3 regions of the Massilia sp. Soil_C_3 genome follow, and region 1 is predicted to be linked to each of the others. Evidence: predicted binding sites of a transcription regulator. Region 1 holds the regulator's gene; each other region holds the start of a gene.

Region 1 (4,306 bases):
CTCGGTCGCCTTCGGCTATGCCGACGCGCGCCAGTTGGCGTCGGTGTTCCAGGGCAAGGAGCCGGGCTTTCGCTACGGCCGCCAGGGCAACCCGACGGTGTCGGCCCTGGAAGACAAGATCAGCAAGATGGAAGACGGCGTCGCCACCCTGTGCTTCGGCACCGGCATGGCGGCGATCGGCGCGCTGTTCCAGGCATTGTTGAAAGCCGGCGACCACATCGTGTCGTCGAGCTTCCTGTTCGGGAACACCAACAGCCTGTGGCAGACGGTGGCGGGGCAGGGCGTCGATGTAGGTTTCGTCGACGCTACCGACGTGGCCCAGGTCGAAGCGGCCTTGCAGCCGAACACCCGCCTGGTATTCGTCGAGACCATCGCCAATCCGCGCACGCAGGTGGCGGACCTGGCCCGTATCGGCGAACTGTGCCGTGCGCGCGGCATCCTGTACGTGGTCGACAACACGATGACCACGCCCTGGCTGTTCCGTCCGAAAGACGTGCATGCCGGGCTGGTGGTCAATTCGCTGACCAAGTCGATCGGCGGTCACGGCATCGCACTGGGCGGCGCGCTGACCGACACGGGCCTCTTCGACTGGGCCGCGTATCCGAACATCGCCCAGAACTTCAGAAAGCAGGCGCCAGGTGCGCAAGGCATGGCCCAGCTGCGGGCCAAGGCGCTGCGCGACTTCGGCGCCGCGCTGGGGCCGGAAGCGGCGCACCACATCGCGGTCGGCGCCGAGACGCTGGCCCTGCGCATGGAGCGCACCTGCGCCAATGCACTGGCGCTGGCGACGATGCTCGAGGCCGACGAGCGCGTCGCTGCCGTGCATTACCCGGGCCTGGCTTCGCACCCGCAGCACGCGATCGTCGATGCGCTGTTCCGCTCCGGCGGCTCGCTGTTGAGCTTCGAGCTGAAAGAAGACATCGACCCGTTCGACTACCTGAATCGCCTTAAACTGGCGATCCCGGCCTCGAACCTGGGCGACAACCGGACGCTCGTGATTCCGGTGGCGCACACGATCTTCTTCGAGATGGGCCCCGAGCGGCGCGCCAGCATGGGCATTGCGGAAGGCTTGATCCGGGTGTCGGTGGGCATCGAGGACACCGATGACCTGGTCGGCGACTTCCGCCAGGCGCTGGATGCGTAAAGCGGAGTAAAACTGTCCTGACAGGGCCGGCAATTGCCGGCCCTGTCATTTTTGCGGTTGAGCCCAGCCGTAAAACACGGCTATCATGGACTTTTACCAGCCCAGCCTTACGGTATGCCCATGAAACGATTCCTGTCCTGCCTGTCCCTCGCGGCGTTGTTCGCAACCGGTGGCGTCGCCTTCGCCGGCGAACTCGAGGATGCCAATGCCCTGTTCGAGAAAAAAGACTTTGCGGGTGCGCTCAAGCTGTACACCAAGCTGGCCAATGCCGGCAACCCACAAGCCCAGCAGCAGCTGGGCCAGATGTACTGGTATGGCGAGGCCGGCGCGGTCGACGAGGCCAAGGCAAAGGAATTGTTTGAAAAGTCGGCCGCCAAGGGCAACAAGGTCGCCGCCGATTCGCTCGTGATCATGCAGCAGCGCGTCGAACGCCGCGCCGAGATCGATTACTGGATCAAGGGCTACGATGGCGCCGAGTTGCAGGCCGGCGAGTACCGCTGCCCGTCGCCGCGCATCCCGCCGGTGTCGAAGGTGAATGACGAGATCGAGCGCGTGAACAAGGCGGTGACCGGCTGGCAGGATTGCTACAACAAGATGGTGACCAACCTGAACACGCAATCGCCGCTGACCAAGCGCATCCCGCCCGATATCGCCAAGCTGATGAACAAGCAGGAAACCGAAGCATCGACCGCCTACCTGGAACAGGTGCGCCAGAACATCGCCGAGGGAGCGAAAGTCAATTCGAAGATGGTATTGGCCGATTTCGCCGCATGGCGCAGCGCGACCGAAGCGTTTGTCGACCAGCACAATGCGGTGGTCAACAAGGCCAAGCAGTAAAGACTGCCTATAAACGTCGTTCCCGCGAAGGCGGGAACCCAAGCCCTCAGCACCGTCACGATCGCTTATTGTGGCGGCGACTCATGCAAACTGGGGTTTCCGCCTTCGCGGGAACGACGGATCGACGGCTGAATCAGTTCCAGCTACGCATCAACCCCACCGCCAGCCCCTCGAGCGCGAACTCTTCGTCGGGCGTGACTTCGATGATCTTGAAGTCGGGGTTCTCGGGCAGCAGTTCGACCAGGTCGCCCGTCTTGCGGTAGCGTTTGACGGTGACTTCTTCGCCCAGGCGGGCGACGACGATCTGGCCGTTCTTGGCGCTGTCGATCTTCTTGACCGCCAAGAAGTCGCCATCCATGATGCCGGCGTCGCGCATCGACCAGCCTTTTACCTTGAGCAAAAAGTCGGGCCGCGCCGCGAACATGGCGGTGTCGACGTTATAGGTGGCTTCGACGTGTTCTTGCGCCAGGATCGGATTGCCCGCAGCAACGCGGCCGACCAGCGGCAGCGACATCAGGGAAGGCGGCGGCATCGGAATTTGCTCGACGCTGGCGCCGACCAGGCGGATGCCGCGCGAGGTGCCCGGCGAAATCTCGATCGCGCCCTTGCGCGCCAGGGCTTGCAGGTGTTCTTCGGCCGCATTGGCCGAGCGGAAGCCCAGTTCGGCCGCGATTTCGGCCCGGGTCGGAGGGAAACCCGTGTTCTCGATCGCTTCCTTGATCAGGTTAAGGATCTGTTCTTGCCTTGCAGTGAGCTTGAGCATAAATATCTTGCGAAACGGGTTAGTAGAGATAGACTGTATTTTTGTACAGTATTCTGCTATACGCAAGGGATATACACGAAAAAGCGCAAAAAAAGCGCGCGCAACACAAAAAATACGCTTCGTGCAAGGGTAATTGTCGAGTGACAGTGGCGCCAGGATCAGGCGCTTGACAGCCAGGTTCCCATTTTGCCCATTTCACGCTATACTAGCTGGCTGTTCCCTTCCCACACTCGTCTTGACGCCGAGGTGGGCATTTATGTAAAACGTCCTCAAGGAGTAATGCATGCGTCATTATGAAATCGTTTTTATCGTCCACCCGGACCAGAGCGAGCAAGTCCCGGCGATGATCGAGCGTTACAAGACCACGGTGACCAGCCGCGGCGGTAACATCCATCGCGTCGAAGACTGGGGCCGCCGTCAAATGGCTTACCAGATCCAGAAGCTGCCAAAAGCACACTACATCTGCCTGAACATCGAATGCGACAACGAGACCCTGGTCGAGCTGGAAACCGCATTCAAGTTCAATGATGCCGTTCTGCGTCATCTGACCGTCAAGATGAAGAAAGCAGAAACCGCACCGTCGCCGATGATGAAATCGGTGCAGCGCGAAGACGCAGCCAAGAGCCACCGTGCAGAAGCCGCTGCTCCTGCAGCTGCTGCTCCAGCCGCTGCCGCTGCCTAAGATTTTTTCCAGGAATTCGTAACAAGCAAGTAGTAGAAGAACCGGGTGAATCAGTTCCAGCTCGTGGCGACCATCGCCGAGCGTGATGTCCTGCGCTACACCCCGGCCGGCGTGCCGATCGTTTCAGCCGTCCTGATGCACAGTTCGCATCAGCGAGAGGCGGGGGTCGATCGCCTGGTCGAGTTCGAAGTCCCCGCGTTCGCCGCGGGCGAGATTTCGGGCAGGTTCGGCAGCGCCGAGCTCGGCGCCAGCTACCGCTTCAATGGATTCCTTGCACGAAAAAATCGCAACAGCAAAGCCCTGGTGTTTCACATCATTGATTTCAGTGCCGCTTAACCGGCAATTTAGATATACAGGAGCCTCAAATGGCATTCGGTAAAAAGTTCGACAAAAACAAAGCTAAAGAAAAACTCAAGCGCAAACAGCAGAACCCGCTGTTCAAGCGCAAGAAATTCTGCCGCTTCACCGCCGCTGGTGTTGAGCAGGTTGACTACAAAGACGTCGACACCCTGAAGGACTTCGTCCAGGAAAACGGCAAGATCATGCCAGCACGTCTGACCGGCACCAAGGCGCACTACCAGCGTCAGGTCGACACCGCCATCAAGCGCGCCCGCTACCTGGCGCTGCTGCCGTACACCGACCTGCACCACGGTTAATCGGTTACGTCAGCTATCCTGGAGATAAAACATGCAAATCATTCTGTTGGAAAAAGTTCTCAACGTCGGCAACCTGGGCGACGTCGTCAAAGTCAAGGACGGTTACGCACGTAACTTCCTGATCCCACAAAAGATGGCCCGCCGCGCTACCGCCGGCGCCGTCGCCGAGTTCGAAGCCAAGCGCGCCGAACTGGAAAAAGCAGCCGCCGAGAAACTGGCAGCCG
Region 2 (4,306 bases), on a different contig from region 1:
GTGTTCGATGTTCTGCGGGGGCGCTTGGGTGTGCGGAGAAACTTGGGTCCCCGCCTGCGCGGGGACGACGTGTTCGGGCCACTGGCCGAAAGACCGTCGTTCCCGCGCAGGCGGGAACCCAAGTTCAGCTAACAAACCACTAACCTCATCAGATATCCGCCTCCGTCTCATTGCCGTGTTCCTCGATCCAGGCGCGGCGCGCCGCGGCTTCGCCTTTGCCCATCAGCATATTGAAGCGCGATGCCGATTCGGCGTGGTCGTACTGGCCGAAGGCCACCGGCAGCAGGCGGCGGGTGTCCGGGTTCATGGTGGTTTCCCACAGCTGCTCGGCGTTCATCTCGCCCAGGCCCTTGAAGCGCGAGATGCTCCACACGCCTTCCTTCAGGCCTTCTTTCTTGAGCTTGTCCTCGATCGCCAGCAGTTCGCCGTCGTCCAGCGCATACAGCTTCTGGATCGGCTTCTTGCCGCGCGCCGGCACGTCGACCCGGTACAACGGCGGACGCGCGATGCAGATATTGCCGTTGCCGAACAGGGCAGGGAAGTGCTTGAAGAACAAGGTCAGCAGCAGCACCTGGATGTGCGAACCGTCGACGTCCGCATCCGACAGGATGCAGATCTTGCCGTAGCGCAGACCAGACAGGTCGGGCGAGTCGCCGACGCCGTGCGGATCGACGCCGATCGCCACCGAGATATCGTGGATTTCGTTATTGGCGAACAGGCGGTCGCGGTCGGTTTCCCAGGAGTTGAGCACCTTGCCGCGCAGCGGCAGGATGGCCTGGAATTCCTTGTCGCGGCCCATCTTGGCCGAGCCGCCGGCCGAGTCGCCCTCGACCAGGAACAGCTCGTTGCGCGTGATGTCGGTCGATTCGCAATCGGTCAGCTTGCCCGGCAACACCGCCACGCCGGACGATTTCTTCTTCTCGACTTTTTGCAGCGAACGCAGGCGCGACTGGGCCTGCTTGATGACGAGTTCGGCCAGCTTCTTGCCGTATTCGACGTGCTGGTTCAGCCACAGTTCGAGCGGCGGTTTGGTAAACGTCGACACCAGCTTGAGCGCATCGCGCGAATTCAGGCGTTCCTTGGTCTGGCCCTGGAATTGCGGGTCCAGCACCTTGGCCGACAGCACGAACGAGACGCGCGCGAACACGTCCTCGGGCAGCAGCTTGACGCCTTTCGGCAGCAGGCCGTGCAGCTCGACGAAGTTCTTCACCGCGCCGAACAGGCCGTCGCGCAGGCCGGCTTCGTGGGTGCCGCCGCTCACGGTCGGGATCAGGTTGACGTAGGACTCGCGCACCACGCCGCCTTCCTCGGTCCAGGCCACGACCCAGTCGGCGCCTTCGCCCTCGGCGAAGCTGTCGTCGCCCGCGGCGGCGAACTGCGCGCCTTCGAACAGCGGGATCAGGGTCTCGCCGCTGGAACTTTGGGCCAGCGCTTCGTTCAGGTAGCCGCGCAGGCCTTCGTCGTAGCGCCAGGTCTGGACGTCGCCGGTCTTGCCGTTGGTGAGCGTGACCGTCACGCCCGGCAGCAGCACCGCCTTCGAGCGCAGCAGGCGCTGCAGGTCGCCCAGCGGGATGTTCGGGGAATCGAAATATTGTCCGTCCGGCCAGGCGGTGACGCGGGTGCCGTTCTTCTTGCCGCCACGTTCGGCAGGGCTGGAAGTGAGCGGCTCGATCACGTCGCCATTGGCAAATACCAGCTTGTGCTGGCCGTTGCCCTGGTCGTCGCGCCGCCACACCTCGATCTCGAGGCGCTTCGACAGCGCATTGGTGACCGAGACGCCGACCCCGTGCAGGCCGCCCGAGAAGGCGTAGGCGCCGCCCGAGCCCTTGTCGAACTTGCCGCCGGCGTGCAGGCGGGTGAACACGATCTCGACCGTGGACACGCCTTCTTCCGGGTGGATACCGACCGGGATGCCGCGGCCGTCGTCCTCGACCGTGATCGAACCGTCCGGGTTCAGGGTCACGCCAATGTTCTTGCAGTGACCGCCCAGCGCTTCGTCGGAGGCGTTGTCGATCACCTCCTGGATGATATGGAGCGGATTCTCCGTCCGGGTGTACATGCCCGGACGCTGTTTCACAGGTTCGAGTCCCTTGAGGACGCGGATGGATGATTCGCTGTAGTCTGGAGCGGGTTTCTTGGAGGCCATCTTGAAGATTGATTGTCGAATGCTCCGGCATTCTAACTTGTCGGGAGGAAAAGGTTGGGCTTTTTTACTGTTTAAATATACAGTAGTTTGCGCTGTGACGTGCTTTTCGCTTCGCACGTTTGTGCTAGATTAAGCCAGATAATCACGGCAATGCCAGGGAGGGGCGTTACCGATGCACTTGTCCAGCTATCCGTTTACCATTCGCCTGATCGGGTTTACCCCGGCTGAAAGCGCGCGGCTCGACGCCCTGCTGGCGCGGGCGCCGGGCGTGGGGCCGTCGTATTCTTGCCTGCATGACGATAGTTTGCAAGAGCCGGACCTGTATATCGCCAACGGCGACAGCCCCACCGCGCTGACCCGGCTCGGCTGCCTGCCGCCGGGATCGCTGCAGCCGGCGCTCGTGATCGGCAACCCCGGCGCCGAGCCCTGGCGCACCCTGGCGCGGCCGGTCGACTCGCTGCAACTGTATGAAGCCCTGGCCGAACTGCTCGATAACCGGGTCCAGGTGCTGGTGCAGCAGAGCACCCGCACCGTCCGGCGCGTGCTGGCCGAACGCCGCCGCCGTCCGCGCCTGGCGCCGGACTGCGAAACGCCGGCATTCTACACGCGCCAGCGTCGTGGTCCGGTAGATGGGGCCGTCCTGATCGTCGACAAGGAATGCCAGCTGCGTAACCAGGTGGCGCGCGTGCTCGGCCCGCGCCGGGTGCCGGTGGAATGGACCGACAGCCTGTGCGCGGCGGTGCGCCTGTGCGACGAAACGAAGGTAGCGCTGGTGTTGATCAACACGGCGGCGGTCGGCATCGAACCGTATGAGGTGTGCAGCTCGATCAAGTCGCAGGACGGAGCGCAGCGCACGCCGGTGGTGTTCCTGGTCGAGCAATCCTTTTACTACGACAGCGTGCGTGCGCGCCGCGCCGGGGCGCGCGGCCTGCTCACGACGCCGGTCGCCGGCCGCCACTGGATGCTGACCTTTCAGAAGCTGCTGGATCTCCCGGTGTAGGGAAGACGCGACGTTTTGTAACAACTTTATATCGTGCGAAGCAATGGGGAAGTTATATTAATAACCATGGCTGAAGACGATCAAATCAAGCGCAAGGACGATCCAACCGCGGACATCGACGAGCGCCGCGAAACGCGCGTGCGCGTGCCCGATCGCCGTGCGAGCGGCGGCCAGACCGCGCGCGGGCCGGCGCGCTACCTGCGCGATGGCGACAATGCCGTCGCCCTGGCAGGCCGGGTCATTACCTCACGTTTCCGTTCGCTGCGCGAACGCTTCAACCGCGATTTCATGCAGCGCACGCTGCACATCGGCGTCTCGGCCCGTATCTTTCACCCCGCCACTGGCGCCAAGGGGCTGCTCAGCAAGAACCTGCAGTATCTCGAGGAATCGATCGCCCAGTGGGTGATGTCGCGCGACGTGCTGGTGTTCATGATTCCCACCGTCAATACCAACGGCCTGCTACACCCCAGCAATATCACCCTGCGCCACTATGCGCGCCACCTCGACGGCCTGGTGCTGCAGGGCGGGGCCGACGTGGCGCCGCAAACCTATTCCGAAACCCCGACCAAGCCCGAGTGGAGCGGCGACCGCGCGCGTGACGTCTACGAGCTCGAACTGCTGCACGAATTCGTCGACGCCGGCAAACCGGTGCTGGGCGTGTGCCGCGGTTGCCAGCTGATCAACGTCGCCTTCGGCGGCACCCTGCACCAGGACGTCGCCACCGACATGCCCGAGGCCCTGCCGCACGTGCACGATGTGTATGACGCGCACCGCCACGCCATCGTCTTCCCCAAGGGTTCGTCGCTGGGCCGCATGTTCCCCAAGGTCGAGCGGGCCATGGTGAACTCGATCCACCACCAGGCGGTCAAGGATCTGGGCCGCGACATCCGCATCGAAGCCATGTCCGAGCCCGATGGCATCATCGAGGCGATCCGCTACCAGCGCGCCAACTTCGTCATGGGCTTGCAGTGGCACCCTGAATTCCACCGCGCCGGCGGCGTCGACCTGCTCGATTGCACGCCGGTACTCGATGAATTCCTGCGCGCGGCGCGCGAAACCCGGCTGTAATTTCTCCCAATAATTGCCTCAAAGAATCAGCTTTCGTCCGACCTCAGCCGCCCCACGATTCGCTTGCCGAAAACGCTTGCTTTCGCCGCGTG
Region 3 (4,306 bases), on a different contig from region 1:
AGCTGGTAAGGCGCCGGCGCTGTCTTGTCGACCGCGGTCCAGGCCCGGCCCACGCGCTCCAGTGCCTTCTTGATGCCTGGCGGCGCGCCGGCGCGGGCCAGCCGCAGCAGCTCGCGATCGAGTTCGGTGCTGTACATCGAGCGCGCACGGCCGACCAGGTTATGGGCCTCGTCGACCAGCAGGCTGGTTTTCCAGCCGTTGTTCAGCGCGAGCGCGTACAGCATGGCGCTGCCGTCGAAATAATAGTTATAGTCGCCGACGATCATGTCGGACCAGCGCGCCATCTCGCTGCCCAGGTAATAGGGACAGACCTCGTGCGCCAGGGCGACTTCGCGCAGCGCCTCGCGGTCCAGCACGAGCACCTCGGCCGCGGCCGCGCGGGCGGCCGGCAGGCGGTCGTAGAAACCGCGCGCCAGCGGGCAGGACTCGCCGTGGCACTCCTTGTCGGGATGCTCGCAGGCCTTGTCGCGCGCGGTGAGTTCCAGCACCCGCAGCGGCGCCTGGCTGGCGCCGCACAGGGTCGCCGCGCCGTCCAGCGCCAGGCGCCGCCCAGGCGTCTTCGCGGCCAGGAAGAATACTTTATCCAGCTTCTCGCGCGGCATGGCCTTGAGCACCGGGAACAGGCTGCCCACGGTCTTGCCGATGCCGGTCGGCGCTTGCGCCAGCAGGCAACGGCCGCCGGCATTGGCGCGGTAGATGCTTTCGGCCAGCTGGCGCTGGCCGGGACGGAAGTCGGCGTGCGGGAACGACAGCCCGGTCAATGCGGCATCGCGCGCCGCGCGGTGCGCCGCTTCGCTGGCGGCCCAGCCCGAAAAGCGTTGGCACAGCTCCTCGAAATGCGCACGCAGCCAGGCGCTGTCGCGCGTTTCGCGCAGCACGGTTTCGACGCCGCTGGCGATGTCGTAGTAGACCAGGGCCAGGTTGACCGAATCCATGCCCTGTTCCTGGCACATCAGGTGGCCGTAGACGCGCAGCTGGGCCCAGTGCAGGTGGCGGTGGTTGTCGGGGATGGCGTCGGCACGGCCGCGGTGGGTCTTGACCTCTTCGATCAGGTTTTCATTGGCGTCGTAGCCGTCGGCGCGGCCGCGTACGTGCAAGTCGTTCCACTGGCCGGACAGCGCGACCTCGCTGCGGTAGCCGTCGCCGCGGCGGCCGGCCACGACGGCGTGGCCGGCAATGCCTTCCTGGGCGCTGGGGGAGGGGGTGAAGCGCAGGTCGAGGTCACCCTGCTTGGCGGTGAATTCGCACAGGGCGCGTACGGCGATGGTGTAGTTCACGTCTTACTACGCCGCCATCTCGGTAGTCTCGGCCCATTGCAGGTAGCACACCGCCACCGGCATATCGTGCGCCGCGCAGTAGTCGATCCAGCGCAGCTGGTTGTCCTGCAGGCGGTCGCCCGGGCCTTTCACTTCGATCATCAGGTAGCGGGCCTCAAGCGGCCAGAACTGGATCAGGTCGGGGAAGCCCGTGCGGTTTTCCTTGACGTCGGCCAGGATGCGTTCGCACCACCTGCGCAGGTGGGCCGGCGGGATGCAGGCCAGGGCCAGCTCGATGAGTTCGGGCGTGACGCCGTCCCAGTGGACGAAGGGCGACTGCAGGCCGGCTTTTTCCTGATACGTGAGCCGGATCGTGTCGCGGTAGCTGCCGCTGTCCAGCTCCGCCAGGCAGGCGGCGAATTCGGCCTGCCGGCGCTGGTGGAAGTCGGCGCTGTGCAGGTCGGCCGGGCCGCGGTGGAAGGGGTGGAAGAAGGCGCCCGGGATGGCGGCGAACACGGCGCGCCAGCACAGCAGCCCGAACAGGGAGTTGGCCAGCGCGTTCTCGACGTAGAACACGGGCGCATCGGCCCCGTGCAGGTGGCCGCGCACGGCGCCCTCGACCCAGCGCTCGCCATTCGGTGGCGCCAGGTTCAGTTCGATGCGCTCGATGTGGGTCTTGGCGCGCGGCGCCAGGCGCGCGTGCCCAAGGCGGCGCGCCAGGCGCGGCGCGATGCGGGCCAGGTGCTGGCGCTCGGCGTCGTTCTCGGGCGTGGCCTGGGCCACGGTCAACAGGGCATGGGCCTCGTCGAAGCGCTCGTGTTTCTCTAGCACGCGGATCGCGCGCGCCCGCGCGCCGGGAAAGCGGCAGCGTGCATAGGCGGCAAAGGCGCCGTCCCAGTCCTTCAGCTTTTCGTAGTGCTGGCCGATCTGGAACGTCAGTTTTTCGCGCCGGCTCTCGAGCCAGTCGTTGTCGAAGGTGTGCACGGGCAGGTCGCGCACCACCTCGTCCACGTCTTCGCCGGCGGCGAAGCGCTCGCGGCAGGCATGCAGCTGCAGGTAGTGGTCGACGTCGGCGCGCTGGCGGAAACCGCGCGAGGCGGGCGAGATGTCCACGCTCTCGTAGCGGAACAGGCCCAGGTCGGACAGCACGAAATCGGTCCAGCCCTGGTGCAGGTTGCCGAAAAAGACCAGGCGCAGGCGGTCGCACAGCGGCTTGACCAGGATGCGCCAGGCGACGTCGGGACAGGCCGGATGCCAGCCGGAGAAGCGCCGCGCCTCGGGGAACACGGGGCGCAGGGCGTCCAGCTGTTCTTCCTTGCGCGCCGTCTTGCGCGGCAGCTGCGCGCCGAAGGCATCGGCGAGCTCGGGCTTGGACAGCAGGTCGAACAACTCGTCGAGCGTGAGTGCGGGGTCGGCCTCGATCCAGCCGGTGCCGAGCAGGTGCGCGGCGGCCTCGACCGGGCAGCCGATCTCGGCATAGCTCAGTTTGCTGGCCCGGAACAGATTGCCCTTGCGCATGACCATGCGCACGAACAGGGCGCGCGCATTGTGCGGCAGGGTGGGGAACAGGGCCAGGAAGGCCTGTTCGCCGTCGTCCAGCAAGTCGCCATAGCGTTCGCCGATCCAGTCGAGGACCCGCTGGAAGTTATCCAGATAATAAAACTCGTGTTCCAACACCCTGATCATGACCGAACGCCCACCTGTACTTATATACAGTATAGCGTTTACTGGCGCCAGTCGCCGGGCCGGTGTGGCCGCACCGTGGAAAGTGCGGCCTATTTGCCACGGCTAGCGGGCAGGCGGGGGAGCGGGGGCGGATTCGCCTTCCGCCGGCGCGGCATGGCCGTTGGCATGGTAGATGACGGCCGAGATCAGGGCCACGTCGCTGTCGTCCTGGGACTGGCCGGCGCGCGCCGGATTGACCGTCCTGGCAGGACGCGCGGCCTGGCGCGCGGGTTGGCGAGATGCCTGGGCGCGGGGGTGAGGCGTGGCGGCGCGCGGTTCCGGACGGCGCGCCGGCGCGGCCTTGGCCGGGGCCGCGGGCACGGCTTCCGGCTCGAGCAGCCGCAGCGGGGGAATGGGCGCTGGCGGGGGCGCCGCCAGCACTGGCTCTGGCACGGCGTCGACGATCACGGCCGTCGCGATCGGCGCAGGAGCGATCTCCGCCATCTGGTCCGGCCCCGCCCCGAGCGGCGCCGGGCCGGCGCCGGCCGCCAGCCAGGCCAGCATCGCCGTCAAACCCACTGTGACCGCCACCGCCGCGCCATACCAGGCCAGGCGCGCGCCATGGCCGGTACCAGCGCGGCGCGCCGGCTCGCGTTCGAGCTTGGCGAGGATGCTGTCTTCACGGCCGCCGCGGCGCGACGACGACATCAGGTTGGGACGCATATGGGCATGCATGCGGTTGTCTTGATTTTCGTCTGATGGACGCACGACATTACTCCTAAGATTGGCTTCTGCTGTTCTGATTAGAAACAATCCTGGGGAGTACGATGCTGATCTTTATCGCCCTTCTGTACGTTTGTCTAGCTTCAGGCCTGGCTTGGCTTGTTCTTTTTCCAAGTGGACGCGCTTGGATGTCGCGCGGAATGTATGTCGTGCGCGGCCTGGCCGGCCGCGCCGGGGCCTGGGGCCATGCCGGCACACGCGCCGCCGGCGCCATGCGCGACAGCGTCACTTTGTCGCTGCGCGAGCGGGTCGTGCAGGGAGTGCGCCGCCACCAGGTGCTGCTAGCCATCGGCGCCCCGGCGGTGTTGATCCCATCGCTGCTGGCGCTGGCCCTGAGCAATCCGGCCATGCTGCCGGTGTACGAGGGCAGCACCGCCTTGCCCGACGAGCAGGTGGCGGCGCTGCTGGCCGGCGAGCAGCTGGTGCCGCCGGTGGCGCTGCCGCCGGGCGTGTTCACCACGGCAGAGGTCGAACTGGTGCGGCCGATGCTGGTCGGCGCCAGCCGCAACTGGGGCTTGCTGCATCCCGACTTCAGCCAGCGCCTGCTGCTGGCGTTCAAGATCATGAAGGAACAGCATGGCTACGAGATGGCGCTGCTCGAA

Evidence for each region. Region 1 encodes LexA, which represses DNA repair genes until DNA is damaged. Its sites were predicted from a motif close to ACTGTATNNNNATACAGT; they were not measured.
Region 2: AC3A6F_RS14560 (DNA topoisomerase IV subunit B) is a predicted target of LexA. The motif match lies at 2,213-2,230, and genes of this name have one in related genera.
Region 3: AC3A6F_RS16905 (VRR-NUC domain-containing protein) is a predicted target of LexA. The motif match lies at 2,956-2,973, and genes of this name have one in related genera.

What each region holds. Positions count from the first base shown of each region.
Region 1 covers NZ_JBDGJG010000016.1:14,067-18,372, reverse strand. The annotation lists gene AC3A6F_RS24965 (cystathionine gamma-synthase family protein) at 1-1,144, shown strand, start outside; gene AC3A6F_RS24960 (tetratricopeptide repeat protein) at 1,265-1,981, shown strand; gene lexA (transcriptional repressor LexA) at 2,115-2,744, opposite strand; gene rpsF (30S ribosomal protein S6) at 3,028-3,426, shown strand; gene priB (primosomal replication protein N) at 3,472-3,762, shown strand; gene rpsR (30S ribosomal protein S18) at 3,792-4,082, shown strand; gene rplI (50S ribosomal protein L9) at 4,114-4,306, shown strand, end outside.
Region 2 covers NZ_JBDGJG010000006.1:356,413-360,718, forward strand. The annotation lists gene AC3A6F_RS14560 (DNA topoisomerase IV subunit B) at 149-2,146, opposite strand; gene AC3A6F_RS14565 (response regulator) at 2,319-3,146, shown strand; gene AC3A6F_RS14570 (gamma-glutamyl-gamma-aminobutyrate hydrolase family protein) at 3,213-4,214, shown strand.
Region 3 covers NZ_JBDGJG010000007.1:382,911-387,216, reverse strand. The annotation lists gene AC3A6F_RS16910 (ATP-dependent DNA helicase) at 1-1,277, opposite strand, end outside; gene AC3A6F_RS16905 (VRR-NUC domain-containing protein) at 1,284-2,942, opposite strand; gene AC3A6F_RS16900 (hypothetical protein) at 3,045-3,689, opposite strand; gene AC3A6F_RS16895 (M15 family metallopeptidase) at 3,749-4,306, shown strand, end outside.